One region of the Streptomyces sp. NPDC057099 genome, then DNA from elsewhere that is predicted to be linked to it. Evidence: riboswitches for the same ligand, from Rfam matches in the RefSeq annotation. Region 1 holds a riboswitch; the other holds the start of a gene.

Region 1 (20,202 bases):
TCTCCAGCAGCACCTGGGCCGGGGTCGTCAGCCGCGCGGGCAGGATCAGCCCGGTGGCGCAGCCGAGTGCGGCGTCGGCGGCGAAGGGCGCGGTCAGCTCGGTCAGCCAGCGCGGATCGGCGACCACGTCGTCGTCGGTGAAGGCGACCACCTCGCCCCGCACGGAAGCGAGACCCGCGTTGTGCGCGACCGCGAGGCCGGGCACCCGCTCGCACACGTACCGCACGCGCTCGGCGTACTTCCGCTCGATCAGCTCCCGCGTCTCGTCCGTGACGGGCGCGTTGTCCACGACGACGATCTCAAACCGGGGGTGGTCCTGCGCCAGCAGCGAGTCCAGCGCGCGGGCCAGCTGCCCGGCCCGCTCCCGGGTCGCGACGACGACACTGGTGTACGGAGGCTCACCGGCAAACCCAAAGTCCTCGACATCCCGGGCCGCACACTCCGCCCGCGCCCGCCCCTCCAGCACACCCCGCGCGTCCGCTCCCTCAGGCACCCGCCCCAGCAGCGTGCCCACGGGCCGCCCACCCCTGCGGACCAGCACGAACACCTCGCCGTGCGTCACCGGCGGGCCCCCCGGACCGGGTCTGAGCACCGCCTCCTCACCCTCGAGTCCGTCGAGGTCCAGCTCGGCGACCTGCACCGCCCCGATGTCCAGGAACCGCCGTATCTCCTCCCGCGCACGCGACGAACGAGCCATGCGCCCCTCACCCCCCACTCGTGTCAGGTACGAACTCGTGCTCAGCCACGGCGCAGCCGAGCCGCGCCCTTCAGGGTCCGCGCGGCCAGCGCCGCGAGCCGCGGCCTGCCCCGGACGAAACTGTGCGCGCGGCGCGCCGGCTCACGGCTCAGCCAGTGCAGCGCCGCGCCCGCCCCCGGCCGCGTCACCGCACCCTCGTACACGGGCAGTTCGCCCGTCTTCAGCGCGTCCTTGTACTCCGCCGCGCCCCGCCCCAGGTCGAGCATGCCGATGCCCTCGGCGGCCGCCGCCTCGGCCATCCGCAGGTGCAGCACCAGACCCGGCGAGTACTTCGCGAACTCCGGGTCGTAGGCCGGGAACCAGCAGGCCAGGACGGACGTCGAACGCAGTCCGAAGTGGGCGGCGACGGGTCGCTCTCCGGCGTACAGCACGGACAGCGTGCCGCCGCACTCCGGTGCCCGGGTTTGGGCCAGCCGTCCCACGAGCCGGGTGATCCACTCGCGGGCGAAGCGGTCCTGCCGGCCCGTCCTGCGGTACTGCGCCGACTTCCACTCCATGAGGGTGCGCAGCGCGGCCGGGTCGCGTTCGTCGAACACGAACCGCGTCTCTCCGGCCTGCCGTCCCAGCCTGCGCTCCTTGGCCAGGGTGGTCTTCAGGAACTTCGGCGACTGGGCGCGCAGCACCGACTCGTACGTCTCGTAGCCCTTCTCCACGTCGACGACGTAGGTGGCGTGCTCCTCGGCCGCGTACCGGACGAACAGCCGCTGCTCGGCCTCCAGGTTGTCGAAGGCGAAGCTCGACACCGAGCAGGCCTTGAGGAGCCGGCCCGCGTCCAGGTCCAGGCCCGGCCGCAGGATCGCCCCCTGCGCGTCCGAGACCCCGAGCCCGATCGCCCGGCCCTGGCCCAACGGGCCCCGTTCATAGGGCAGGAAGCCGACCGGCTCCGGCCCCTCGTACACCACCGCGATCCGGGCCTGCGGCCTCACCAGGCCGACGGCTTCGGTGAACTCCGGTTCCATGAAGGGGTTGCGCGGTGCCTCGGAGGCAGCGCGCAGTGCGCGCCAGCGCTCCTTCTCCCCTTCGCCGAGCTCCCCGGGCCCAGCCACGCGAATGCGCCCACTGCTCAACCTGACCCCCCGATCAAGTCCCCCCTGGACACATGGAAGGTACCGCCCGAGACGGCCCCGACGGTAGGTAGCGGACCATGTTGTTGCCAACTGGTACAGAGGCCTTCAACCGGGCAATCGGTGTCCACGGTGCGATGAAACGAAGGGGCGCGCTGTCCGTATTCTCAGATCATGGCCGCACCCATCGCATATTCACTCATCGCCACCGACCTGGACGGAACGCTGCTGCGCGGCGACGACACCCTCTCCGACCGGTCGCTCGCCGCGCTCGCGCGGGTGGCGGACACCGGTGCGCAGCACCTCGTGGTGACGGGCCGGCCGGCACCGCGTGTGCGACCGCTCCTCGACGACCTCCGCTGCACGGGGCTCGCGGTGTGCGGGCAGGGCGCGCAGGTGTACGACGCGGGCGCGGACCGGCTGCTGTGGTCCGTCACCCTGGACCGGGAACTGGCGGAGACCGCGCTCGGCAAGATCGAGGCCGAGGTGGGGCAGGTGTACGCGGCGGTCGACCAGGACGGGGTCGACGGGCTCACGCTCATCGAGCCGGGCTATCTGATGCCGCACCCGACCCTGCCGGCCGTCCGGGTCGAGCGGCGCGACGATCTGTGGGGCGAGCCGATCAGCAAGGTGCTGCTGCGCCATCCCTACCTGACGGACGACGAGTTGGCGGCGACGGCCCGTTCGGTGGTCGGCTCATTGGCGACGGTGACGATGTCGGGGCCCGGCACGGTCGAGCTCCAGCCGTGCGGTGTCACCAAGGCGACGGGCCTGGCGCTGGCCGCCGAGCATCTGGGGCTGCGGCCGGCGGACACCATCGCCTTCGGTGACATGCCCAACGACATCCCGATGTTCGACTGGGCCGCCCACGGCGTCGCGATGGCGAACGCCCATCCCGAACTCAAGGCCGTGGCCGACGAGATCACCCTGTCGAACGAGGACGACGGCATCGCCGTCGTCCTCGAGCGACTGCTGGGCGGGACGGATCAGTACGGGCCGTTGACGTTGTCGATCGAGCCGTAGCGGTCGGCCGCGTAGTTGCAGGCCGCGGTGATGTTGGCGACCGGGTCGTACGGGTCCCACGACGTGCCGTCCACGTGGTAGGCCTGGAAGGTCGGGTCGATGGTCTGGAGCAGGCCCTTGGACGGGGTGCCCTTGACGGCGTTGGAGTCCCAGTTGTTGATCGCCTGGGGGTTGCCGGACGACTCGCGCATGACGTTGCGGTAGATGCCGTCGTACGACCCCGGAATGCCCTTCTGGCCCATGATGTCCAGCGCCTCGCGGATCCATCCGTCGAGGTTGTCGGCGTAGGTCTTCGCCGAGGCCTGGGTGGCCTTGGCGACGCCGCCGGCGGGCTTGGCGGGGGCGGACGACTTGGCCGCCTTCTTCGCGGCGGGTGCCTTGGTCGTCGACACCTTCAGCTTCAGACCCGGGTGGATCAGCTTCGGGCTGTCGCCGATGGCGGAGCGGTTGTCCTTGTAGAGCTTCTTCCAGCCGCCCGCGACGTCGTACTTGTCCGCGATGCGGTAGAGGCTGTCGCCCTTGGCCACGGTGTACGTGAGCGACTTGGGCTGGGCCGCCTGGGGCACGGACTGTGCGACGGCGGGTGCGCTCTGCGGCGCCTCGGCGGCGCTGGCGTAGGTGGCTCCGAGGAGCGGGAGGGTGAGTGCCGCTGCGCCGGTGCCGGCGATGGCGACACCTCGGGTGAGCGGGTTGGTTCTGGGGCGACGGTGCTTGCCTCGTCCGGCCATGGCGATATTCCTCTCCGGCGCCTGCGAGGTGAGCTGTCGGGTTCGGGCCGGGAGGTGCCCGGCCGCGTACGGCGGTGTACTGCCGTGCGCGGCTTCACCCCGAGCCGTGCCGCTGTGCGGACCGGCGACTTACCTGGGTCCCCCGCTCCTGCCCTGCGTGAGTGAGTCGGTTCATGTGGGGGTCCGGGCGGTGGCAGGATTCGGCGTCCGCCGGACAGGCCGGGAACGTATGCGAGAGCACATGTCGGGAACAAGCACCGGAGTCACATATCGCGCGGTTGACCTTGGTCGGGGGCATTTGGCCCGCTTGATCCTTTGCGGGAGCCAAGGCTCAACTGGCGTTCGGCTGAAGGGGGTACGGGTCGATGCCGGGGTGCGGCGACACAGGGGTTAACGTGATTCAACTCACTGATCACGGGCCTGTGGGGCAATTCCCGCCAAAGGGAATTTGCTCAATCATCATGGCAAATCGTGTATATCTCACTACCTCCCGGTAAGTCGATAAATGTCTGTTCTTATGAGCTGATCGAAAACATAACGGTCGTGATCAGATACCACCCGGCCTGTAACCATGGGCGCTGGCGGTGATCGAAACGTGACCGGATACGCTGACTCGAGTGATGGCAGCGACCTATCGACAATCCGCGTAATCACCGGCAGACACAGCAGACAGGAGACCCCTCGTGACCGACGTCGGGCCGTTCGGGCTGAGCGTGCGGGACCAGGCTCTGGAAGCCGATGTCCAGGCCGGGTTGGCGGCTGTCGAGGAAGGCTTGTTCGAGGCCACCAAGAGCGAGGTGCCCTTCATCACGGAGGCCGCCCAGCATCTGGTGCGGGCCGGCGGCAAGCGGTTCCGTCCGCTGCTCGTGATGCTCTCCGCCCAGTTCGGTGACCGCTACGCGCCCGGGATCGTGCCGTCGGCCGTCGTCGTGGAGCTGACCCACCTCGCCACGCTGTACCACGACGACGTGATGGACGAGGCGACGGTGCGCCGCGGGGTGGCGAGTGCGAACACTCGCTGGGGCAACTCCGTCGCGGTCCTCACCGGCGACTTCCTCTTCGCCCGTGCCTCGCACACCCTGGCCGACCTCGGCCCGGAGGCGGTGCGGGTGCAGGCCGAGGCGTTCGAACGGCTGGTGACCGGGCAGATCCTGGAGACGGCCGGACCGCAGGACGGCCGCGACCCCGTCGAGCACTACCTGGACGTGCTGGGCGGCAAGACGGGTTCGCTGGTGGCGGTGTCGTGCCGGTTCGGCGCGATGATGTCCGGCGCCGACGAGACGACCGTGGACGTGCTGACCCAGTACGGCGAGCGGCTCGGCGTCGCCTTCCAGCTCGCCGACGACGTCCTGGACATCGCCTCCGACTCCCACGAGTCCGGCAAGACGCCCGGCACCGATCTGCGCGAGGGCATCCCCACCATGCCGGTGCTGCGGCTGCGCGAGCGGGCGGCCCGGCTCGGGCTCGCGGACGACATCGCCCTGTGCGAGCTGCTGGACTCCGACCTCACCGACGACGAACGGCACGCCGAGGCCCTGCGCCTGCTGCGCGCCCACCCGGCGCTGGAGCAGGCCCGGAAGGACACCGTCCGCTACGCCCAGGACGCCCGCTCGGCACTGGCCCCCCTGCCCGAGTGCGCCGCGAAGACGGCACTCGTGGAGCTGTGCGACGCGGTGGTGCACCGGGCGGGCTAGCCCCGAAGCCGCCCGAACCGGCCCCCGTCCCCTACGGGTCGGGGGAGGAGCCGCTCCTCCGTGTCATACCCCAGCAGTACGTGGAGTTGAGTCCGGGGTCTGACGTATTTCCCTGGCCGATTTGGTCAGATGGACACCAGGGAAAACACCACTCCTCACCTGTTCGGGTGAGAATGGCGGCTCAGGGACGAGTGCGTGGACGACACGGACAGCCGCCGCCGACCACGGAGGTAGGGCACACATGGCACCGTACGCATCCGACGACAGCACGACCGCCGGGGAGGTCGACGAGCAGCGTTCCGGACGGCGCAAGGCCGCGCGGTACGTCGTACCGGTCACGGTGATGGGGGTGGCGGCCGCGACGATCGGGCTGGTCCCCGCGCTCGCCGACTCCGGTGACCCCGACCTCCCGAAGATCACCGCACAGCAGCTCATCGAGAAGATCGCGAAGTCGGACGTCCAGCAGCTGTCCGGCACCGTGAAGATCAGCACGGACCTCGGGCTGCCGGACCTCGGCGGGCTGGAGAGCAGCCTGATGTCCGGTGCCGCGGGCCGGGGCGAGGGCGGCTCCTCCGCCGACCCGACCGCCAAGCTCACCGAACTGGCCTCCGGCACGCACACCCTGCGCGTCGCGGCCGACGGCCCGGACAAGCAGAAGCTGTCGCTGCTGGAGAACGCCGCCGAGTACAGCATCGTCCACAACGGCAAGGACGTCTGGGCCTACGACAGCAAGTCGAACGAGGTCCACCACGGCACGGCCTCCGAGAGCGGCAAGGACCACCGGCAGCAGCCGCCGGCCACGCCGAAGGACTTCGCCGAGGAGGCCCTCAAGGCGGCCGACGACACGACCTCCGTGACCGTGGACGGCACCGCCCAGGTCGCCGGCCGGGACGCCTACAAGCTGCTCATCAAGCCGAAGCAGTCCGGCTCGACGGTCGGCGCGATCACCGTGGCCGTGGACGCGAAGACGGGCACCCCGCTGAAGTTCACGCTGACCCCGGCGAGCGGTGGCTCCGCCGTCGTCGACGCGGGCTTCACCCAGGTCGACTTCGCCAAGCCGGCCGCGTCGACCTTCGACTTCACCCCGCCGAAGGGGGCGAAGGTCACCGAGGAGGAGGCGCCCGAGAAGGGCTCCGAGAAGGGCCTCGAGAAGGGCTTCGGCAAGGACTTCGGCAAGGACTTCGACAAGGGGGAGGCCCCTCGGCACGCCCCGAAGTCCCTCCCGAAGTCCGATGAGGACCTCGGCCAGGGCCTCGACGGCATGAAGACCATCGGCGAGGGCTGGAACGCGATAGCCACCTTCGACACCGGCGGCGAGGGCGTGCCCTCCGGCAAGGCCGGCGGCGACCTCGGCGGCTTCGTGGACTCGCTCGGCGACAAGGTCACCGGCAAGTTCGGCTCGGGCACGGTCTTCTCGACCCGCCTGGTCAACGCCCTGATCACGGACGACGGCAAGGTCTACGTCGGTCTGGTCACCAAGGACGCGCTGGTGAAGGCGGCCGACGCCGGCAAGTAAGTCCCGTACCGCCACGGGGCGTCGAGAGAACGAGGAAGCCGATGGGCGAACCGTCCGCCACGGAATCGGAGCGGCGGGAGGCGCGGGGTGAGTCCGAAGACCCCGCGGACCCCGTCATCTCCACCCGCGCGCTCACCAAGCGCTACCGGGGCGGACAGCTCGCCGTCGACGGTCTCGACCTGACCGTCCCGGCGGGCAGCGTCTTCGGCTTCCTCGGCCCCAACGGCTCCGGCAAGACCACCACCATCCGCATGCTGATGGGCCTCATCGAGGCCACCTCCGGCACGGCGCGGGTCCTCGGGCAGCCCATGCCCCGGGCCACCCGCGCCGTGCTGCCGCACGTCGGCGCCCTCATCGAGGGCCCGGCCCTCTACGGCTTCCTCTCCGGCCGCGACAACCTCATCCGGTACGACTCGGCCGACCCGGCCGCCGATCCGCGCACCCGGCGGGCCCGGGTCGCCGCCGCCCTGGACCGGGTGGGCCTGACCGCCGCGGGGAGCAAGAAGGCCAAGGCGTACTCGCTGGGCATGAAGCAGCGCCTGGGCCTCGCGGCCGCGCTGCTCCAGCCGCGCCGGCTGCTGGTGCTCGACGAGCCGACCAACGGCCTCGACCCGCAGGGCATGCGCGAGATCCGCACCCTGATCCGGGAGCTGGCCTCGGACGGCACGACCGTCTTCCTCTCCTCCCATCTGCTCGACGAGATCGAGCAGGTCTGCACGCACGCGGCCGTGATGGCCCAGGGCCGACTGATCACTCAGGGCCCGGTGGCGGAGCTGTCCGCCGGGGCACGCGGCCGGCTCGTCGTGACCACGCCGGACCCGGCGGAGGCGGCCCGGGTGCTGAAGGAGCAGGGCGTCGGCGACCTCGTCGTCACCGACGACCGGGTGACCGGCGAACCGCCGGACCGCGACCTCGCCGACGTGAACGCCGCGCTGGTGACGGCCGGGGTGCGCGTACGCGGCTTCACCGTCGAACGGGCCTCGCTGGAGGACGCGTTCGTGGCGCTGACGGGGGAGGGGTTCGATGTCGCAGGCTGACACGGCGAAGGCCGCCGTACGCCCGGTGAGTCCGCTGTGGACCTTCGGGCTGCTGCGCAGCGAACTCACCACGACCTTCCGGCGCTGGCGCACCCTCGCGCTGCTGGCCGTCCTGGCGGGCGTGCCCGTCCTGGTCGGCATCGCCGTCAAAATCGAGACGGGTGACGGTTCGTCGCCCGGCGGTGGCGGGGGCGGAGGACCGGCTTTCATCTCGCAGATCACCAACAACGGCCTGTTCCTCGTCTTCACCGCCCTGGCCGCCACCCTCCCGTTCTTCCTGCCGATGGCGATCGGGGTCGTCGCGGGCGACGCGATCGCCGGCGAGTCGAACGCCGGCACCCTGCGCTATCTGCTCGTCGCCCCGGCCGGCCGCAGCCGTCTGCTGCTCACCAAGTACGCGACCGTCGTCATCTTCTGCCTGGTGGCCACCCTGGTGGTCGCCGTCTCGGCGCTGACGGTCGGCGCGCTGCTGTTCCCCCTGGGCGACCTGACGACCATCTCCGGTACGCGGATCAGCTTCGCCGAGGGCCTGGGCAGAGCCCTGCTGATCGCCGTCGCCGTCGCCGCGTCACTGATCGGCGTCGCGGCGCTCGGCCTGTTCGTCTCGACGCTCACGGGCAGCGGCATCGCGGCGATGGCGACCACCGTCGGCCTGCTGATCACGGTCCAGATCCTCGACCAGATCCCGCAGCTGCACGCCCTCCAGCCGTACTTCTTCTCGCACTACTGGCTGTCCTTCGCCGACCTCATGCGCGAGCCGGTCTACTGGGACGACCTGACGAAGAACCTCGGCCTCCAGGCCCTGTACGCGGCGGTGTTCGGCTCGGCGGCCTGGGCCCGCTTCACGACGAAGGACATCACGGCCTAGAGCTCTTCGCCGTCTGGGCTCACTCCTCGTACAGGAACCGGGCGGGCGGTGCCTCCTGGGAGAAGAACGTCTTCGCCCGGGTCAGCGCCTCGGTGTCGTTCAGCACGTCACCGGGCTTGCTGCCGTTGCCGAGCAGCACTCCGCCGAAGCGCATCCCCATGTACGCGGCCGAGTTGTGCAGCGTCCCGATCAGCGGGTCGGCGACCACCTCCTCCCGGTGCGCCAGGGCGGTCACGCCCCACAGGGTGCGTCCGGCCAGGGTCGCCTTGAAGTCGAGGCCGGGCGTGCGCAGCCAGCCCGACCAGTAGTCCAGGTAGCGCTTGGTCTGTGCGGAGACCGAGTACCAGTACAGGGGCGTGACGATCACGATGTCCGTCGCCGCGAGCGTGGCGTCGAGGAGCAGGGCGTGGTTGCCCTCGGTGGGGCGGACGTGGTCGCTGTCGTGCCGCAGGTCCTCGAAGTCGGGCACGGGGTGCTCGGAGAGGTCGAGCCACTGCTGTTCGGCGTCCGGGGGCAGTTGCTCGGCGGCCCGACGGGCCAGCAGCTCGGAGTTGCCCTCGGCGCGGGCGCTGCCCAGGACGAAGAGGAAGCGGCGGGTCATGGTGTCCCCCAGAAGAAAGGCGTACGGCGATTACACGCGCTTGCATCATATGCGTGCGCATTCAAATCCGCCAGGGGTGCCCGTCACGCGGGCCTGCGCGTCAGCTCTCGATACGTGCCTCCGCCTCTCGCGCCACGGCCAGCAGCAGCGCCTCCCGCCCGTGCGGCGCGACCAGGTGCAGCCCGGCCGGGCAGCCGTCCTCGCCGAAGCCCGCCGGGAGGCTCAGCGCCGGATGCCCGCTGAGGTTGAACGCCCAGGTGAGCGAGGTGGAGTAGCGGTCCCCCGGCCCTTCGTGGCCGTGCGGGGCGGTGGGTGCCGTGGGTGTCAGCAGCAGCTCGCCATCCTCGAACAGCCCGGCCAGCCGCCGGTCGTTCTCCGCCCGGTCGCGATGAGCCCCTGCCAGGTCGGCGCCGGGTGCGCGCAGGGCGAGCCACGCGGGCCCGGGGTCCGTGAGCCGCAGCGGCACCCGCGGTCGTACGAGCCGTACGACGCCCGCCGCCACGAGCCGTTCCACCGCGGCCCGGGCGAGGGCGACCGGCTCCGGATCGGGCCCGGCGAAACCGAGGTCGGGCGACCAGACGGCGGTGACGGGCAGGGGCGGGGCGACGGGCTCCGGCTCGCCCGTCACCACCTGCCACCAGCCCGCCGCGTCCGACGCCGAGCGGGCGAGCACACCGGGGACGGCAAGCCCCGTACGGTCGGCGGAGGGCAGCCGCCCGGCCGTGGCCTTCAGCCCGACGACCCCGCACCACGCCGCCGGGATCCGCACCGACCCGGCCCCGTCACTGCCCGTCGCCAGCGGCACCAGCCCGGCCGCCACCGCCACCGCCGACCCGGCCGAGGAACCGCCCGGCGTACGGTCGGCCCGCCACGGATTGACGGTCCGCCCGCGCGCACCGAGCCCCCAGGTCTGCCAGGGCGTCCCCGGCCCGGGCGCGGAGGTCGCCCCTACGACCACCCCTCCGGCTGCGACCAGCGGCCCCGCGGCCCGCATCCCGTGTCGGCCCTTCACGGCGATGGGCACACCGGCGAGTGGCAGGGGCCCGGCCTCCATGAACCCGTCGGCGACACCCCCTGGCCCTTCGGCACCACTCGTGCGAGGGGCATCCCCGGATCTGTCGGCATCACTCGTGCGAGGGACACCCCGGGGCCTGCTGGCTGCGCTCCTGCGAGGGAGATCCCCCGACCTGTCGAGGGCTCCGCTCGTGCGCCGGGGGTGCTCGGAACCGTCGGCTCCACTCGTGCGGGGGACACCCCCGGCGCACCCGTCGAGCAGCGCGTCCACCTCGCCCGCCCGCCGCAGCGCCTCCTCGTGCCACACCTCGACGAACGCGCACAGCTCCGGATCGGCCCGATCGATCCGTTCCAGTGCCGCCGCGACCACGTCCACCGCGCGCAGCTCCCGGGCCCGAACGCCCGCCGCGATCTCCCCCGCCGACAGGGGCGCGGCCGTCAGCGTGCCGCTCCCGTCAGTCTGGCCAGGGGCGCCGTCTCGCGCGGCGGGTGGCCCAGTTCACCGAGCCGCCAGGACGGCATCCACGGCACGCGGTACACGTCGATGACCGCCTCCAGGGCCTTGACCCGCTGGGCGAGCGGGCGGGGCAGCCGGCCCGGGGCGTCCGCCACGAGGACGACGCCTTCGAGGTCGAGCCCCGGCGGAGCCTGGCCGCGCCGGAAGATCTCCACCGCACCGGCGACCGTGTCCAGCCCGGCCGCGTGCGTCCGGGCGACCAGCAGCACCGACGGCGGATCGCCCGGCCCGGGCCAGGCGCGGCCGCCGTCATGACCGCCGTAGACCGCGGCGAGCGTGGAGACGCCCGCGCCGCCGTGCGTGCCGACCCAGGAGAACCGCCGGGCCCCGGCATGGGCGTGGGCCGGCTCCGGCGGTCCCGGCTCCGGGGTGGTCACCGGGCCGCGGATCCAGATCTCCGGGCCCTGTCGCATGCCTGTCTGCATGCACCTCTCCTCCCTCGTACTCCCGATCTTCATGCCGACCGGAACAACGCGCGCCGGGGCCTACAGTCCTTGGGACGAGCCTGTGACACCGCGGTGACGTGAGAAACGGGAGCGAGCGGACACACTCGACAAGTAGGTGTACGACGCCGAGTGAGGGGACGATGTCGCGACTCAGCCGCGAGAAGAAGCGGGAACAGAAGCAGGCCGCACACGCGGCGACTCCGGCGGCGCCGATCGACGTCCATGTCCCCGGGGCAACAGGACACGGTGCCGGAGCCGGTGTCGGAGCGCCGGGGGTGTCCGACGGCGCGTCCGTCGGCGGCGTCCCGGTCTTCGCGGCCCCCGGCGAGGAGATCCAGAAGGCCGTCCTGAACCGCCTCCACCACATCGCCCTCGCCACCGGCCATGCCGTCCTCGCCACGATCCACGACGAGCGCATCGGCTACGTCGTCCCCCTCCGGGTCGAACCGGACGGCTCCAGCCACTTCACGGCCGAGCCGGTCCGTACGACACCGCCGGAGGAGTCCGTCACCGGACGCCCGCCGCACTCCCCGACGACCGGCCCGACCACCCGCCCGGCCCCGGAACCGACGACGGCCGGCGCAGCGGTGAAGTGGCCCGAGGCCGGCACACCCACACCACCGACCGCCGCCCCGGCGACGGAGTGGCCCCCGGCCGCCGCCGCTGAGCAGCCCCCGGTGGGCGCGGCTACGGAGCCGCCCTCGGTCGGCCCGGCCGTGGAAGCGCCCTTGGCCGGCACACCCACGCACCCTCCGACCGCCGGTCCGGCGACGGAATGGCCCCAGGCCGGCGCCGCCGCTGAGCCGCCCCCGGTGGGCGCGGCTACGGAACCGCCCCTGACCGGCCCGGCGACGGAATGGCCCCCGGCCGCCGCGGATGCCGAGCCGCCCCAGGTCGACGCCGTCGCGGAACCGCCCGCACCCGGCACGCCCGGACCTATGCCACCCGCGGCGGAGCAGGAGTTCCCGCGGAGCGACAGCGCCACACACGTCCTGCGCCCCGTCCCGGAGTCGGACGACCTCGGCGCGGCCCCGACGTTCCGCCTGCGCGCCGTACAGGAGCCGCCCGCACCCGAAGACACACCCCCCGGCCCGGTCACACCGCCCGGCACCGTCGTGCCCCCGACCGGTGAGTTCGGCCCGCCTCCGCCCATGGACGTGAGGCCGCTCCCCCTCCCCGAAGCGGGTCCCGTCGTCGAGCCCCGGCGCACCAGGAAGCCCGACCCGGTGCTCGAAGCGGAGATGCTGGCCGACCTCGACGCCAAGCCCACGCCCGCCCGTGGTTTCGACGCCGTCGCGGAGGCCATGTTCGGGGACGAAACCTCTAACACCTCGGGCGACTCGGCAGCCCCCGCCCTCGTCGCGGAGCCGATCACCCGGATCAACGAGGCCGTGAAGGAGGGCAGGATCGAGGAGGCGGCCGGGCTCGCGGAGCAGACCGTCGCGCAGGCGTCGGCGGCGCTGGGGCCGGAGCACCCCGAGGTGCTCCGGCTGGGTGAACTCAGCGCGTACATCGCCTATTTGGCGGGCGACCCGCTCCGTGCCTTCCGGCTGTCGCTCGACCTGGCCGGTGCCCGCCGCCGTACGGGCGACGCGGAGGCCGCCTACGGCAACGTGCAGAGCGCGTCCACCGCCTGGCGGGCCGTGCGCGACCCGGCGGTGGGCCTGGAACTGGGGCGCGACCTGATCGGCCTGTGGACCGAGCTCGCCGCCGAGGACGGCCCGGCCGCCGACGAGATCGAGCAACTGGAGTCGGCCCGGGCCCGCATGGGCCGACTCACGGAACGCGCCCGCAACCAGGAGGGGTGACCCTGACCTAAACGACAGGACCTACTCCGACAGCTCCCACACCGCGTACGCGACCGCGTCGCTGTTGCGGTCGAGGGCCGTGTCGTTGATGTTGGCGGTGGTGTCGCAGGAGGAGTGGTAGCACCGGTCGAAGGCCTGCCCGGCCGTACCGCCCCACTTGGCCGCCTGCGCCGCCGTCTTCGCACGGCTGGCCCCGGTGAACAGGCCGCCCACCGGCACGCCCGCGCTCTTGAAGGGCGCGTGGTCGGAGCGGCCGTCGCCCTCGGTCTCGATCTCGGTCGGGACGCCGAGGCCGGTGAAGTAGTCCTTGAAGGTCTTCTCGACCGCCGGGTCGTCGTCGTAGACGAAGTAGCCGGGGTTCGGGGAGCCGATCATGTCGAAGTTGAGGTAGGCGCTGATCCGCGAACGGTCTCCGGTCGTCAGCCGGTTGACGTAGTAGCGGGAGCCGACCAGGCCGAGTTCCTCCGCGCCCCACCAGGCGAACCGCAGATGCTTGGTGGGCTTGTACTGCGCCCGGGACACCGCGAGGGCGGTCTCCAGGACGGCGGCCGAGCCGGACCCGTTGTCGTTGATGCCGGCCCCGGAGGAGACGCTGTCGAGGTGCGAGCCGGCCATCACGACCTGGTTCGCGTCACCGCCGGGCCAGTCGGCGATCAGGTTGTAGCCGGTGCGTCCCGAGGCGGTGAACTGCTGGAGCGTGGTGGTGAATCCGGCGGCGTCCAGCTTGGCCTTCACGTAGTCGATCGAGGCCTTGTAGCCGGTCCGGCCGTGCGCGCGGTTGCCGCCGTTGGCGGTGGCTATGGACTGCAGCTGGGTCAGATGGGCCTTGACGCCCGCCAGGGGAAGGTCGGGCGCCGCCGCCGGTCTCGGGGGAGCGGACGCGGCATCGGCCACGGCACCACTGGTCAGGAGCATGACACTCGCTATGCCGCCTGCTGCCACGGCACGCGCGGAAACGGAGAGCTTCATGTGGGGACTCCGAGTTCCTTCGGGCAGCCCGTGGGGTGTCCGAAGGCCGCCCGGGGTGAATGGGGTGCCTGGATGGTGAGGCTGATGCTGACTCTCCGTCAAGAGCCTGAACAGGACAGGGCGTTACCGGGCCCGCCTCCGTGCTACTGCACGCAGAACTCGTTCCCCTCCGGGTCCGCCATCAGAGCCCACTCGCCGCCCTGCTCCGCCACCCGCCGCAGCACCCTCGCCCCGAGCCCCTCCAGCCGCGCGACCTCCTCCTCGCGCCGCCCCTCGCCCGGGTGCAGATCGAGGTGCAGCCGGTTCTTGACCGTCTTCGCCTCCGGCACCCGCTGGAACAGCAGCCGCCGCCCCAGCCCGGTCCCGCTCTCCTCCTCGAACGGGTCCTCGGGGTGCCGTACGGCGACCAGGTCCCGGAAGGCGTGGCGGCCGTGGAACTCGACGACGAGGTCCTCCGGCACGACACCGGCGCCGAGCAGCTTCCCGATGAGGACGCTGTTGTCCTCGACCTCGTAGTGGAGCGCGGCGGCCCAGAAGTCGGCCTGCGCGTGCGGGTCGTTCGCGTCGATGACGACCTTCCAGTGCACGGGGGCGGGACGTGCCGGTGTCTGTGTCATGTACCAGTTATACGGCGCGGGTGTCGTACGCGGTCCGGGCCGCGGCGATCTCGTCCTGGTGTTCCTCCGTCCAGGTCACCAGGGACTGGATCGTGGAGTGCAGCGTCCTGCCGAGGGAGGTCAGTTCGTACTCGACCCGCGGCGGCACCACCGGGTGCACGGTCCGCTTCACCAGCCCGTCCCGCTCCAGCGACCGCAGGGTCACCGTCAGCATCCGCTGGCTGACCCCGTCGATCTCCCGGCGCAGCTCGGTGAAGCGCAGCCGCCGGTTCTCCAGCAGTGCGATGACCAGCAGCGACCACTTGTCGGCGATCCGGTCGAGGATCTGCCGGACCTGGCAGTCCTCCCGGGTGTCCCACTGGAAGGGGTCGGCGTCGCCGTAGTCCACGGTGCTCTCGCGGTTACTCGGTGACTTCGAAGTGCCTTCTTCCATGTCTCCCGATGCTGCCGGAGGCTGGTCGTGGTTACAAGAGGGAACCGACCCTCGGTTGCGTAACCGACTGACGGCGGAGGAGTGTGGACTGATGGGCACCCGTGCCTGGGCGCTGCTGCTCGTTCTGTGCGGAACGATCTTCCTCGAAGGCATCGACATCGCGATGATGGCGGTGGCGATCCCGGCCATCCGCTCCGACCTGGGGCTGGGCACCGACACCGCGGCGTGGGTGATGAGCGCCTACGTGCTCGGCTACGCCGGCTTCACCCTCCTGGGCGGCCGGGCCGCCGACCTGCTCGGCAGGCGCCGGATGTTCCTGCTCTGGCTGGCCGTCTTCCTCGCCTTCTCGGGGCTCGGCGGCTTCGCGACCGAGGGCTGGATGCTGGTCGTCGCCCGCTTCGTCACCGGCGTCGCCGCCGCCTTCATGACCCCGGCCGCGCTCTCCCTGATCACCACGTCGTACGCGGAGGGCCCCGAGCGCAACAAGGCGCTGCTGATCTTCGCCGGGACGGGCGCGGCCGGCTTCTCCCTGGGGCTGGTGATCGGAGGTCTGCTCACCGAGTTCGGCTGGCGCTGGGTGTTCTTCGCGCCCGTGCTGCTGGCCGCGGCCCTGCTCGTCCCCGCCGTACGGCTGATCCCCCGGAGCGTTGCCCCCACGGCCCGCCGGGGCACCTTCGACCTGCCCGGCGCGATCACCGCCGCCGGAGCGATGCTGCTGGCCGCCTACACCGTCGTACGCCTCGAACACGGCCTGAGCGACTGGCCGCTCACCGCGGCCTCGGGGCTCGCGGCGCTGCTCCTGGCCGGTGCCTTCGTCGCGGCCGAACGCCGCTGCCCGGACCCGCTCGTCCGGCTCGGCATCCTGCGTCAGGGCCGCGTCGTGCGCGCCGACCTGGGGGCGCTGCTCTTCCTCGGCGCCTTCTTCGGCTTCCAGTTCATCGTCACGCTCTACCTGCAGGAACTGCGCGGCTGGTCGTCCCTCCAGACGGCGCTGGCCCTGATTCCCATGGGCATCGACGCCGTCCTCGCCCCGACGCTCACGCCGCGGCTGGTGGCCCGCTGGGGCAACGCCCGCGTGATCGTCGGCGGTTTCGTCCTGGCCGTGGCCGCGTACGCGCTGTTCCTGCCGGTCGGCATGGACTGGGCCTACGCCGCGATGTTCCCGACGCTGTTCCTGGCGGGCTTCGCCTTCGCCCTGGCCTACGGGCCGCTGACGATCGCGGCCACGGACGGGGTCGCCGAGTCCGAGCAGGGGCTGGCCGGCGGGCTGCTGACCACCGCCACGCAGTTCGGCTCCGCGATCGGCATCTCGGCGGTCACCGCGGTCTACGGCTTGGCGTCCACCGGGTCCGGACCCGAGGCCACGCTCTCGGCGTTCCGGGCGGCGCTGGTCGTGCCGGTCGTCCTGGTGGTGCTGGGCACGCTGATCTCGTCGGTGAGCGCGCGGGCGGCGCGGCGGGCGGTGCGCAGCGCGTCCCAGGTGAGCAGTGTCAACGCCAGCCACACCAGCGCGAAGCCGGCCCAGCGCTCCGGCGGCATCTCCTCGTGGAAGTAGAGGATGCCGAGCAGGAACTGGAGGACCGGCGTCGAGTACTGCAGCAGGCCGATGGTGGACAGGGGCACGCGGATGGCGGCCGCGCCGAAGCAGACCAGGGGCAGCGCGGTGACGATGCCGGCCGAGGCGAGCAGGGCCGCGTGCCCCGCGCCCTCGACGGTGAAGGTGGAGTCGCCCCGCGCGGTCAGCCACACCAGGAAGCCGAGAGCGGGCAGGAACTGGATCGCGGTCTCGGCGGCCAGCGACTCGATGCCGCCGAGGCCCACCTTCTTCTTCACCAGCCCGTACGTGGCGAAGGAGAAGGCGAGACAGAGGGAGATCCACGGGGGTTGGCCGTAGCCGATGGTCAGTACGACGACCGCCAGGCAACCGGTCCCGACCGCCGCCCACTGCACCGGCCGCAGCCGCTCCTTCAGCAGCAGCACCCCGATCCCGATGGTGACCAGCGGGTTGATGAAGTATCCGAGCGAGGCCTCGACGACGTGGCCGCTGTTCACGGACCAGATGTACAGGCCCCAGTTGACGGTGATGACCGCCGCGGCGACCGTGATCAGCGCCAGCTTGCGCGGCTGCCGCAGCAGTTCTCCGGCCCAGGCCCAGCGGCGCAGCACGAGCAGGGCGGCGCCCACGAAGACCAGCGACCACACCATCCGGTGGGCCAGGATCTCCACCGCCCCCGCGGGCTTCAGGAGGGGCCAGAACAGGGGGACGAGCCCCCACATCCCGTAGGCCGCGAACCCGTTCAGCAGTCCTATCCGCGCCTCGCCCTTCGGCTTGCCGGTCACGGGCCCCCTCCTTCGCACTTCGCACGTGGTGTTCCGCGACCACGAAGGTAACGCCGAGCACCCCCGGCTGTCATGGCCGTATCGGCATACGGTCATGACAGCCGGGGGTGGGGCGGCTCAAGGGCCCGCCGGGGGGATGTCAGCCCTTGAGCGCCGCGGCGATGGCCTCGGAGAACGGGGTGGTCGGGCGGCCGGCCAGACGGGACAGGTCACCGGTCGGGACGACCAGCTCACCCTTCTCGATGGAGGCGTCGACCCCGGCCAGGATCTGCGCGAACTGCTCGGGCAGACCGGCGCCGGCCAGGATGCCGGTAAGGGCCTCGGGCGTGACCGCGTTGTAGGTGATCTCCTTGCCGGTCTGCCGGCTCAGCTCGGCCGCGTACTCGGCGAAGCTCCACGCGGTGTCGCCGCCCAGCTCGTACGTCTTGTTCTCGTGCCCCTCACCGGTCAGTACGGCGACGGCGGCGGCGGCGTAGTCGGCGCGGGAGGCGGAGGAGACCCTGCCCTCGCCGGCGGCGGCGACGACCGCGTTGTGCTCCAGCGTCGGGGCGAGGTTCTCGGTGTAGTTCTCGTGGTACCAGCCGTTGCGCAGCAGCGCGTAGGGCACACCCGAGTTCAGCAGGGCCTCCTCGGTGCCGCGGTGGTCGTCGGCGAGCGCGGCGGTCAGGCTGCCCGGGGCGCTGGTGTAGGCGAGCAGGGCGACCCCGGCCGCCTTGGCGGCGTCGATGACGACCTGGTGCTGCGCGACGCGGCCCTTGTCGAACTCGTTGCCCGAGATCAGCAGGACCTTGTCACCGGCGGCGAAGAGGCCGTCGAAGGACGCGGGGGTGTTGTAGTCGGCGAGCGCGATCCTCACCCCGCGGTCCGCGAAGCCGGCGGCCTTCTCGGCGTCGCGGACGACCGCGGTGATCTGCTCGGCGGGAACCTTCTCCAGCAGCTGCTCCACGACGTGACGGCCGAGCTGTCCGGTGGCTCCGGTGACGACGATGCTCATGGTGATGACTCTCCTTGTGGGGTGCGGTGGCACTAACCCTAGGAGTAGCGCTAACTCTTGGAAAGTACCCACTTTGAAGTAAGGTACTGGCATGGCAGTAAGTGATGGCGAGGCCCTGTGCCCGTACCGGCTCGTCCTGGAACACGTCACCAGTCGCTGGGGCGTGCTCGTCCTGATCGAGCTGATGGAGCGCCCGTACCGCTTCAGCGAGCTGCGCCGGGCGATCAGCCGGTACGGCAACGGCGCCCGGGGCGTCAGCGAGAAGATGCTCACTCAGACGCTCCAGACCCTGGAGCGCGACGGACTCGTCGACCGGGACGCCAAGCCGGTGATCCCGCCCCGCGTCGACTACTCCCTCACCGACCTGGGCCGCGAGGCCGCCGAGCAGGTCAGGTCCCTCGCCCAGTGGACCCACGACCGCATGGACGACGTGGAGAAGGCCCGTCTGACCTACGACGAGACCCGGGCCGCTTCCTAGCGCTCCCGGGCCTCGGTGTTCCTCGGAGGGGCTCAGCCGGCGACCGTCCAGGTGTCCCCGCCCGCCAGCAGCGCGCCCAGGTCGCCCTTGCCGTGCTGCTCGATCGCCTGGTCGAGCTGGTCGGTCATCTGCGTGTCGTAGACGGGCCGGTCCACGGCACGGAAGACGCCGATCGGGGTGTGGTGCAGGGTGTCCGGGTCGGCCAGGCGGGACAGGGCGAACGCCGTGGTCGGGGACGGGGAGTGCGCGTCGTGGACGAGCACCCGGTCCTCGTTGTCCGGCGTCACCGCGACCACCTTCAGATCCCCGGTCAGCGGGTCCCTCACGACGCCCTTCGCCAGGTCGGCTCCGAAGCGGATCGGCCGGCCGTGCTCCAGCCGGATCACGGCCTCCTCGGCCTGCTGCTTGTCCTTGAGGGCCTCGAAGGCGTTGTCGTTGAAGATGTTGCAGTTCTGGTAGATCTCGATCAGGGCCGTGCCCTGGTGGGCGGCGGCCTGGCGCAGCACCTCCGTCAGATGCTTGCGGTCGGAGTCCACCGTCCGCGCCACGAACGAGGCCTCCGCGCCGATCGCCAGCGACACCGGGTTGAAGGGCGCGTCCAGCGAGCCCATCGGCGTCGACTTGGTGATCTTCCCGACCTCGGAGGTCGGCGAGTACTGGCCCTTGGTCAGACCGTAGATCCGGTTGTTGAACAGCAGGATCTTGAGGTTGACGTTGCGGCGCAGCGCGTGGATCAGATGGTTGCCGCCGATGGACAGCGCGTCGCCGTCACCGGTGACGACCCACACCGACAGATCGCGGCGCGAGGAGGCCAGACCCGTGGCGATGGCGGGGGCGCGGCCGTGGATGGAGTGCATCCCGTACGTGTTCATGTAGTACGGGAACCGGGAGGAGCAGCCGATGCCCGAGACGAAGACGATGTTCTCCTTCGCCAGACCCAGCTCGGGCATGAAGCCCTGCACCGCCGCGAGGATGGCGTAGTCGCCGCAGCCGGGGCACCAGCGCACTTCCTGATCGGACTTGAAGTCCTTCATCGACTGCTTCGCCTCGGCCTTGGGGACGAGGGAGAGCGATTCGATGGTGCCCGTGCCGTGCGTGGACGTCTCAGCCATCGATGGCCTCCTTCAGAGCCGCGGCGAGCTGCTCCGCCTTGAACGGCATGCCGTTGACCTGGTTGTACGACTGCGCGTCGACCAGGTACTTCGCCCGGATGAGCGTGGCGAGCTGCCCGAGGTTCATCTCGGGGATCACCACCTTGTCGTAGCGCCCGAGGACCGCGCCGAGGTTCTTCGGGAAGG
Region 2 (9,597 bases), on a different contig from region 1:
TCCGGAAAGCCCTCCGGCCGGATGTCGACGGGCCGCACGTCCGACAGGGGCCAGGCCGACCACAGACCCACCGTGCCGTGCACCGCCCGGTGCGGCCGGGAGGCGCCCAGGACCTCTTGGTACGCGGGCCGTGCGGCAGGCGTCAGTTCCTCGACGGCCACCAGCTCCGCACCCGTGGCGAGCAGCGCCCGTGCGGTGCCGGAGCGGTCGGCGTTGTCATCGGCCACGTTGTGCTGGACCACCGTCAGGTCGTGGGACTCCGGCGGCGAGGAGAACCACTGCCCGCCGAACATCCAGAACCAGACGGCCACGGGTGCCAGGCAGGCGAGCAGCCCCGCCTTCGACCGCTTGAGCGCGGCGAGACAGCCGAGCAGAGGAACGGCCACGCCCAGCCACGGCAGGAACGTCTCCAGGAGACTTCCGAGCCGTCCCGCCCCGTTGGGCACGGCGGAGTGCAGGGCCAGGAGGCCGGCGACACCGACGGCGCCCGCGACGAGCCAGGCGTCCCACGACCGCCCCTCTCTCACCCGTGCTCCCTAGCCCAGTTCCGACGCCAGCAGCGCGGCGGCCCCGGCCACCAGCGGGTTGTCGGACGGGGCGTCCTCCTCCGGCTGGGTGGTCAGGACGGACATCACGATCGGCGGACCGTCCGGCGGCCAGGTGATGCCCACGTCGTTGTTGCCGCCGTAGCGTCCGCCGCCGGTCTTGTCGGCGACCAGCCAGTCCGCGGGCAGCGCCTTGCGGAACTTCTCGCCGCTCGTGGTGTTGCGCAGCAGCCAGTCCGTGAGCCGCGCGCGGTCCCGGGGCTCCAGCACGTCGCCGAGCACCAGACGGGCGTAGGTCAGGCCGATGGCGCGCGGGGAGGTCGTGTCGGTCACGCGCCATGGCTCCGCGCTGTTGAGCTCGGGCTCCCAGCGGTCCAGCCGGGTGACCCGGTCACCGATCGAGCGGCAGAAGCGCGTGACGGCCTTCGGCCCGCCCAGCTCCACGAGCAGCAGGTTGCCCGCGGTGTTGTCGCTGAAGCGGATGGTGGCGTCGCAGAGTTCACCGACGGTCATGCCGGTCGCGACGTTCTCCTTGGTTATCGGGGAGTACCCCGATTTCGTGACGTAGTCCTGCGTGTAGTGGATCCGCTTGGCCAGGAACTCGCCGTCGCGGTCGAGATCGCGCAGGACGGCCGCGGCGGCCAGCGTCTTGAACACCGAGGCCATCGGGAACCGTTCGTCCGCCCGGTAGGCCACGGTCCGGCCCGTGCGCAGATTGCGGGCGTAGACGCCCAGCCGTGCGGTGTGCTTCTGCTCGAGCTCCCTCAGCCGTGCGGTGACACCGCCCGAGGCGGGCAACGCGTGGGCCGTGCCGCCGCCCAGCGAGAGAGCGGCGGCCGTGCCCACGGCGAGGGCCGTGCGGCGGGACAGGCGTGAGTGTGTCGCGTGCAAGGTGTTCCCTCCAGAGGTGATCACGTACGTAGTCCAACACGCGATCACGCCCGCGCCGGTTTCACCGCGCGCCCGCCGGGACTCAGGACGCCGAGGGCGCCTCCCGTACCCGGAACGCCTCCGCGTCCCACGTACCGTCCAGGCGAGGCGCCAGCCACTGCGGCGCGGCCGAGCGGAAACTGGCGGGGGAGAGGCCCCCCGACCCCGCGGGCACGGAACCCAGCAGCGGCGCCCCGGCCACGTCCGGCAGGTCGGCCAGATTGCAGCGGGCGGCAAGGTCCGGTGCCACGGGCCAGCTCCCGATCACGATCCCGGCCGGGTCCAGCCCCCGGGAGCGGAGTTCACGCGCTGTCAGCTCCGTCGTGTTCAGGGTGCCGAGTCCCGCCGGTGCCACGACCAGCACCGGCGCCGACAGCAGCCGGGCCGCGTCCGCCAGGGTGCCGCCGGCCGCGTCGAACCGTACGAGCAGTCCGCCCGCCCCCTCGACCAGCACCAGGTCGTGCTCGGTGGCCAGTTTGGCGGCGGCCTCCGCGATCTCGTGCGGATGCACCGGGGTGCGACCGGCCCGCCGGGCGGCCGTGGCCGGGGCCAACGGCTCGGGATACCGGGCGAGTTCGGCCGTCGTCACGGCGCCCGCGAGACGCGCGACCTCGGCGGCGTCGCCCGGCTCGTCCGGCCGTACGCCCGTCTGCGCGGCCTTCAGCACGGCCACCGAACGGCCGGCCGCCCTCGCCGTCGCGGCGACGGCGGCGGTCACGACCGTCTTGCCGACCTCCGTGCCCGTGCCCGTGATCACCAGTACCGTCATGTCATCCCTCCCGCGCCGCCGCGCACACCGCCCGCGCGATCCGCGCCACGTCCGCGTCGCCCGTGACGTACGGCGGCATCGTGTAGATCAGATCGCGGAACGGCCGCAGCCACACGCCCTCGCGTACGGCCGCCTCGGTGGCCGCCTTCATGTCCACGGCGTGGTCCAGCTGCACGACCCCGATCGCGCCGAGCACCCGCACGTCCGTCACCTGCGGCAGGTCCGCGACGGCCGAGAGCCCGTCCCGCAGCCCCGTCTCGATCCGCTTGACCTCCGCGAGCCAGTCCTGGCCGAGCAGCAGCTCGATCGAGGCACAGGCCACGGACGCGGCCAGCGGATTGCCCATGAAGGTCGGGCCGTGCGCGAGCACCGGCACCTCGCCCCGCGAGATCCCGTCGGCCACCCGCGCGGTGCACAGCGTCGCCGCCATGGTCAGATAACCGCCGGTCAGCGCCTTGCCCACGCACATCACATCCGGCGTCACGGCCGCGTGCTCCGCCGCGAACAGCGCGCCCGTACGGCCGAAACCGGTCGCGATCTCGTCGAACACCAGCAGCACGTCGTGCGCGTCGCACGCCTCGCGCAGCACCCGCAGATACGCGGGGGAGTGGAAGCGCATCCCGCCCGCGCCCTGCACCACCGGCTCGACGATCACCGCCGCCAGCTCGTCGGCGTGCCGCTCGACCGTCGTGCGCAGATGCTCGGCGTACGCCTCGTCGTACTCGGCGGGCGGCGCGTCCGCGAACACCTGACGCTGGAGCACCCCGGTCCACAGCTCGTGCATCCCGCCCTCGGGATCGCACACCGACATCGGCTGCCAGGTGTCCCCGTGATAGCCGCCACGCCAGGTCAGCAGCCGCTGTTTGCCGGGACGCCCCAGCGAACGCCAGTACTGCAGGCACATCTTGACCGCGACCTCGACCGACACGGACCCCGAGTCGGCGAGGAAGACATGCTCGAGCCCTTCGGGCGACATGTCGACAAGGAGCTTCGCCAGGCGTACGGCGGGCTCGTGGGTGAGCCCGCCGAACATCACATGGCTCATCCGCTCCAGCTGCCCGCGCGCCGCCTCGTTGAGCACCGGGTGGTTGTAGCCGTGGATCGCCGACCACCAGGACGACATGCCGTCGACCAGCTCTCCCGAGCCGTCGGCGAGCCGCAGCCGCACCCCGCTCGCCGACTCCACGACGAGCGGTTCCTGCCGTCCGGGCATCGGGCCGTACGGATGCCACACATGCCGCCGGTCGAGCTCCAGCAGCTCGGGCACCGTCAGCTCCGGCACCGTCCGCTCAGGCATTGGGCGCGAGGTCCGTTCCGGCGCCCCGGCGACGGACGGCGACCAGGTCCGTACGGGCGTCGCCGGCCGTACGGGGCTCGGAGACCTCCGGGGCGGCGTCGGCGGAACCGCAGCCCCCACCGCCCTCGGAGCCGCAGACCCCGCCGCCGTCGTGGCAGCCGCCGGACCGGTGCTCGGGCAGCGTCACCTGGTCGGTGCCCTCCACCTCGAACCCGGCGTCCGCGATCATCTCCAGGTCGGCCTTGCCCGCCTGGCCCTCGGTGGTCAGGTAGTCGCCGAGGAAGATCGAGTTGGCCAGGTTCAGGGCGAGCGGCTGCATCGAGCGCAGATGGACCTCCCGGCCGCCCGCGATGCGCACCTCGACGTCCGGGCAGACGAAGCGCACCATCGCCAGGATCCTGAGGCAGCGCTGCGGGGTGAGGTTCCACTCCTTGGCCAGCGGGGTGCCCTCGACCGGGATCAGGAAGTTGACCGGAACCGAGTCCGGGTCCAGCTCGCGCAGCGAGTAGACGACGTCCACCAGGTCCGCGTCCGACTCGCCCATGCCGGCGATCAGCCCGGAGCAGGCGGAGAGGCCCGCCGCATGGGCCTTCTCGACCGTGTCCACGCGGTCGGCGTAGGTGTGCGTGGTGGTGATCTCCCCGTACGTCGCCTCGGACGTGTTGAGGTTGTGGTTGTAGGCGTCGGCGCCCGCCTCGCGCAGCCGCTCGGCCTGCCCGTCGGAGAGCAGTCCGAGACAGGCGCACACCTCGACGCCCTCGTTGCTCTCCTTGATGGCCTTGATCGTGTCGGAGACCCGGTCCACGTCCCGGTCGGTCGGACCGCGCCCGCTGGCCACCAGGCACACGCGCTTGGCACCCCCGGCCACACCGGCCGCCGCCGCGTCGGAGGCCTGGTCGGGTTTGAGCCAGGTGTACTTCAGGATCCCGGCCTGGGAGCCGAGCCGCTGCGAACAGTAGGAGCAGTCCTCGGGGCACAGGCCGGACTTCAGGTTGACGAGATAGTTGAGTTTCACCCGTCGGCCGAACCAGTGCCGGCGCACCTTCCCGGCCGCGGCCACCACATCGAGCAGGTCGTCGTCGGACGTCGCCAGGACGGCGAGTGCCTCTTCGCGGGTCGGCAGCTCGCGCCGAAGCCCCTTGTCCACCAGCGTGTTCAGCAGGTCCATGAGAGCCGATCCTGTCCTACGGACCCGCTCCGGGCCAAGGAGAGTTCGTACAACAGAGTCGCTTCGACGTGTGGGTATTGCCACATACTGACCTGCTGGTGGTCCCGCTAGTGTCTGTGCACTGCCTACAAATTCTCCCGGAGGACCACCCATGGCGTTCGGCTGGATCGACGAGCAGGCGCGGGTGCGCCGCCGCGCCGGACTCGTACGGACTCTGCGCCCCCGTCCGGCAGCCTCACCGCTCCTCGATCTGGCGAGCAACGACTACCTGGGGCTGGCCCGGCACCCCGAGGTCACCGAGGGCGCGGCCCGTGCCGCGCGGGTCTGGGGCGGCGGTTCCACCGGCTCCCGGCTCGTCACCGGCAGCACCGAACTGCACGCGGAACTGGAACGGGAACTGGCCGAATTCTGCGGTGCCGAGGCGGCCCTCGTCTTCTCCTCCGGCTACGCGGCCAACCTCGCGGCGGTCACCGCGCTGGCCCCGCACGGCTCTCTGATCGTCTCCGACGCGGGCAACCATGCCTCGCTCATCGACGGCTGCCGGCTGGCCCGCGGCACGACCCAGGTGGTGGCGCACGCCGAGCCGGACGCCGTCCGCAAGGCACTCTCGGCACACGAGGGCGCCGCGATCGCCGTGTCCGACACGGTCTTCTCGGTCGACGGCGACGCGGCCCCGCTCGCGGCCCTCGCCGCGGCTTGCCGGGAGCACGGCGCCGGGCTGGTGGTCGACGACGCCCACGGCCTGGGCGTCCTCGGGGACGGCGGCCGGGGCGGCCCGCACGCGGCGGGGCTCGCGGGCGCCGACGACGTCGTCGTCACGGTCACGCTGTCCAAGTCGCTCGGCAGCCAGGGCGGAGCCGTCCTCGGCCCCGCCCGGGTGATCGACCACCTGGTCAACGCGGCACGGACGTTCATCTTCGACACGGGACTCGCCCCCGCGGCGGCGGGGGCGGCCCTGTCGGCCCTGCGGCTGCTGCGCCGCGAGCCGGAGCGGGCGGCACGGGCCCGCGCGGTGGCGGGCGAACTGCACGCACGCCTGACCGCCGCGGGTCTGGAAGCGGTACGTCCGGACGCCGCGGTGGTCTCGGTGCGTGCGCCCTCTCCCGAGGACGCCGTGCGCTGGGCGGCCGAGTGCCGCGCGGCGGGCCTGGCCGTGGGCTGCTTCCGTCCTCCTTCCGTGCCCGACGGCATCTCGCGACTCAGGCTGACCGCCCGCGCGGACCTGACCGGGGAACAGATCGAACGCGCTGTACGGCTGATCGGCGAGACGCGGCCATGAGTCGGCGTGACACGGCCGTGCGTCACACGATGACGGACTGATCAGAAACGGTCAGATGTGGTCGACCGCGGCCGTGAACTCCGCCCAGCTCCTCGATGAGAAGAGCAGCGCGGGCCCGGCCGGGTCCTTGGAGTCGCGCACGGCGAGCAGTCCGGCCCAGGGCGGGGTGTCCGGACACGCGGTCTCGACGCAGTTGTTCGCGCCGGTGCTGTAGCTGCTGCGCAACCACCGCACACCGTGCAGTTCGATGCTTGAGGGGACATGACGAGGCAGTGCACGCATGGTGCCTCCTTACGCGCCGGCGGCTGTCCCGGCGATGTAATCCAACGAGTCCTCGGGCGAAAGGGCGTGGATCTGAAGGGCGTTGAAGGCCTCCGTGTAGGCCTGGAGGTCTTCTTTCCGTTCGAGGTAGAGGCTACTCGTCAAGTGGTCGAGAACAACCACGTTCAGATCAGAAGTGCTCGAAAATGAGAAGACAACGAAAGGGCCGGTAACACCGATGTGTGCTCCGGCGGCGAACGGCAGTACCTGGAGCCGCACTTGGGGCAAGCGTGCGGCCTCGACCAGGCGTTCCAGCTGCCGGGACATGACCCCGGGCCCGCCCACCTCCCGCCGCAGCACGGCCTCGTCCAGGACGGCGCTCAGCTCCAGCGGCGGATCCGCGCGCAGCACGTCCTGCCGGGCCAGTCGCACCTCGACCAGCGTGTCGAGCCGGTCCTCCGACAGCCCCTCCACCGCGGCCTTCGTCACCGCGCGCGCGTACTCGGGCGTCTGGAGCAGCCCCGGGACGACGGTGGTCTCCAGCGTGCGCATGGCGGTGGCCTGCGACTCCAGGCTGATGAAGTCCCGGTAGGTCGGCGGCAGCACCCCGCGGTAGGCGTGCCACCAGTGGTGCCGGCCGCTCCCGTCGTCGGATTCCGCCAACACCAGGAGCAGTTCGCGAAGTTGGGAGTCCGTCACACCGTAGGTGTCGAGAAGTAACCGCACATCGGCCGGTTTCACCCCGCTCGTGCCCGTCTCGATCCGGCTGACCTTGGACTGGTGCCAGCCCACCAGCCGGGCGGCCTCACCGCTGGTGAGACCCGCCGAGGTGCGCAGCGCGCGCAGTTCGGCGCCCAGTTTCCGGCGGCGCACCGCGGGACCGTGCTGCATGGGCTTCTCCTTACTCCTTCCGAGCCACCCGAATACGGTCTCGCGTCGTAGAGTTCACCGCTTTGGGCGACAGATATATGCATATCTTGGTGGATCGCCGCCCTTCGCGGGTGTTCTGGTGGCACTCTGGCGGCGAAGCACCAGTCCGGGACCGTACTCGAACCGTCCGCTCCGTGTCGGGCTGCGGTCCCGTGGGAAAGGGACGACGTCGCCATGGCAGACCATTTGGAATCATCCGTCACTCTGCCGAGCGATCCCGCCTCGGTCTCCGCAGCGCGTGCCTACGTGGTGGACACGCTGGCGGAGTGGGGCCTGCCGGCGTACACGGAGGTGTCCGACACCGTCCGGCTGATCATCTCCGAGCTCGCCACCAACGCCGTCCAGCACACCTTCGGGCAGTCGCCCACGTTCACGGTGGACGTCGCCCTGGACCGCGACGAACGGCTGCGCATCGGTGTCACGGACAGCCACCCACGGCTCCCCAGACGGCTCCCCGCCGCCGTCCAGCAGGACAACGGCCGCGGCCTGGTCATCATCCGCTGGCTGACCGCCGAATGCGGCGGCAGGCTCAGGATCCGCCCCACCCGCGAGGGCGGCAAGACCATCTCCGTCGAACTTCCCTGGACCGTCCCGGCCCAGCCCATGACGGCGGCGGGACAGCAGGAGCCGTAGCCCCACCGCGCAGCCGCCGTGGGCGTGCGGCGGCGCGTCTCAGGCAGCGCCGCACGCCCGTGGGATCACTTCACGCGCCCGTACCAGACACTCTTGGTCCAGATCTTCTGCAGCCGCACCACGTCCCCGCTCTTCGGGGCGTGCCAGAGCTTGTTCTTACCCGCGTAGATACCCACGTGGTACACGTTCCGGCCCGAGTGGAAGAACACCAGGTCTCCCGCCTTGCGGTTCTGGGCGGAGATGTGGCGGGTCTTGTTGTACTGCTGGGCGGCAGTGCGCGGCAGCTTCTTGCCGACCTTCTTGAACGAGTACAGCGTGAGGCCCGAGCAGTCGAACCGGTGCGGGCCGGTGGCGCCGTACTTGTAGGGCGATCCCTTCTTCGAGGCCGCTATCTGGAGTGCCTTGGTCGCCGACGTGGCTGCCGATGCCTCGGAGGAGAGGCCGGGGGCCACGATCGAGCCGCCCACGGCGGCGATGGTGAGGGCCGAGGCCGTACCGGCCCGGACCATGAGCGACGGGACACGATTGAGCGCAGTCATGCGCAACCCTTCGTCAGCCGCCTGTGAAGGATGACCTGTCGGATTCGGGCTGGCGAAGTTGCCCGGCCGCTGACGCGGCTTCACCCCAAGGGCTGCTCGGTTCCGGTCATGGCGTGACCGTCCCGGCGACCCGTCGTGCTTGGGTCCTCCACTCCTGCCGATCCACTCCTGTCGACCGGTCATCCAGGCGGCGGCAGGACTCGGCGTCCGCCCGGATCGCCCCGCCGCTGTGGCGGGGTCTTGTCGTCAGTCAGGGATCTTGACTGATGGTTGTCATGAAATCCCAACGGAACCGGGGATTTGTGTTGTTACTCACCACTCACCCGTTCGGGTGGACACGTCTGTGTTCGACCGGGTGTCCACCACGCCGCGCACCGCCGGACCAGCGACGGAATGTCTAATTCCGCTCCTCCGGCGTGCGCGTCGCGCAACCGTGACGGTCCAAAAATTGGTGTCCCGTCTACTCCGAACAGCGGTACGTCGTTTGGCCCGTTTCGACTCAAGCCCGGACGCCACGTCGACAGAGCGCGCGTCCGGGCCGATGGATCGGCCGGCTCCGCGTCAACCGACGGACTCCGGGGGCAGGGTGACGCGGGCGGTGCGGCGCTCGCCGTCCAGCACCCGCAGCGCCCGGGCCAGTGTGTCGGCGTGCAGCTCCGTCTCGCCCCGCTGGTGCATCAGGGCCAGCGCGTCACGCAGCGCGGTCGCCTTGCCGACCAGGGCCTGGGCGGCGCGCAGTCCGCGGTAGGTGTCGCCGTGCAGCGCCGGATTGACGCGGCCGAGCAGGTCCACGACCTCCAGATAACGGTCGATCAGCTCCGCCTCCGCACGGGTCAGGGCGGGCAGCGGCGGCAGTTCGGGCGGCAGCACCGGCGGCTCACCTTCCGGTCGGCGCGGCCATGGTGGCCTTGCGGTCGGGGACGATCCGGTCCACCAGGCCGTACTCCACCGCCTCCCGGGCGGTGAGGATCTTGTCCCGCTCGATGTCCTCGCTCACCTGCTCCCGGGTGCGGCCCGTGTGCAGCGCGAGCATCTCCTCCATGCGGGTCCGGATCCGCAGCAGCTCGTCGGCCTGGATCGCCAGATCACTGGCCTGTCCCTGGACCGGCTCGGGCAGGGAAGGCTGATGGATCACCAGGCGCGCGTCCGGCAGCATGGACCGCTTGCCCGGCGTGCCGGCCGCCAGCAGCACCGTGGCGGCCGCCCCGGCCTGGCCCAGGCAGACCGTCTCCACGTCGCAGGTGAC

The links. A riboswitch is a leader RNA that binds a small molecule or an ion and turns the genes downstream of it on or off. The one in region 1 is predicted to bind cyclic di-AMP.
Region 2: linked by a shared signal. The riboswitch ahead of ACFT4A_RS00835 (C40 family peptidase) and the one ahead of ACFT4A_RS09460 (transglycosylase SLT domain-containing protein) in region 1 are both predicted to bind cyclic di-AMP.

The regions. Positions count from the first base shown of each region.
Region 1 covers NZ_JBHUTX010000005.1:196,929-217,130, forward strand. Annotated here, with positions in the region: gene ACFT4A_RS09445 (glycosyltransferase) at 1-697, opposite strand, end outside; gene ACFT4A_RS09450 (GNAT family N-acetyltransferase) at 739-1,809, opposite strand; gene ACFT4A_RS09455 (HAD family hydrolase) at 1,996-2,844, shown strand; gene ACFT4A_RS09460 (transglycosylase SLT domain-containing protein) at 2,808-3,572, opposite strand; cyclic di-AMP (ydaO/yuaA leader) riboswitch at 3,578-3,754, opposite strand; gene ACFT4A_RS09465 (polyprenyl synthetase family protein) at 4,256-5,266, shown strand; gene ACFT4A_RS09470 (outer membrane lipoprotein carrier protein LolA) at 5,508-6,782, shown strand; gene ACFT4A_RS09475 (ATP-binding cassette domain-containing protein) at 6,824-7,819, shown strand; gene ACFT4A_RS09480 (ABC transporter permease) at 7,806-8,687, shown strand; gene ACFT4A_RS09485 (flavodoxin family protein) at 8,707-9,288, opposite strand; gene ACFT4A_RS09490 (amidase family protein) at 9,389-10,678, opposite strand; gene ACFT4A_RS09495 (DUF6668 family protein) at 10,741-11,244, opposite strand; gene ACFT4A_RS09500 (tetratricopeptide repeat protein) at 11,406-13,073, shown strand; gene ACFT4A_RS09505 (M28 family metallopeptidase) at 13,095-14,042, opposite strand; gene ACFT4A_RS09510 (VOC family protein) at 14,186-14,659, opposite strand; gene ACFT4A_RS09515 (winged helix-turn-helix transcriptional regulator) at 14,667-15,092, opposite strand; partial or broken gene ACFT4A_RS09520 (MFS transporter) at 15,259-16,338, shown strand; gene rarD (EamA family transporter RarD) at 16,419-17,369, opposite strand; gene ACFT4A_RS09530 (SDR family oxidoreductase) at 17,572-18,426, opposite strand; gene ACFT4A_RS09535 (winged helix-turn-helix transcriptional regulator) at 18,518-18,904, shown strand; gene ACFT4A_RS09540 (2-oxoacid:ferredoxin oxidoreductase subunit beta) at 18,937-20,016, opposite strand; gene ACFT4A_RS09545 (2-oxoacid:acceptor oxidoreductase subunit alpha) at 20,009-20,202, opposite strand, start outside.
Region 2 covers NZ_JBHUTX010000001.1:168,603-178,199, forward strand. Annotated here, with positions in the region: gene ACFT4A_RS00790 (endonuclease/exonuclease/phosphatase family protein) at 1-527, opposite strand, end outside; gene bla (class A beta-lactamase) at 537-1,436, opposite strand; gene bioD (dethiobiotin synthase) at 1,519-2,244, opposite strand; gene ACFT4A_RS00805 (adenosylmethionine--8-amino-7-oxononanoate transaminase) at 2,246-3,526, opposite strand; gene bioB (biotin synthase BioB) at 3,534-4,709, opposite strand; gene ACFT4A_RS00815 (8-amino-7-oxononanoate synthase) at 4,861-5,988, shown strand; gene ACFT4A_RS00820 (DUF397 domain-containing protein) at 6,040-6,270, opposite strand; gene ACFT4A_RS00825 (helix-turn-helix domain-containing protein) at 6,280-7,140, opposite strand; gene ACFT4A_RS00830 (ATP-binding protein) at 7,354-7,812, shown strand; gene ACFT4A_RS00835 (C40 family peptidase) at 7,878-8,351, opposite strand; cyclic di-AMP (ydaO/yuaA leader) riboswitch at 8,355-8,567, opposite strand; gene ACFT4A_RS00840 (hypothetical protein) at 8,913-9,221, opposite strand; gene ACFT4A_RS00845 (ATP-dependent Clp protease proteolytic subunit) at 9,229-9,597, opposite strand, start outside.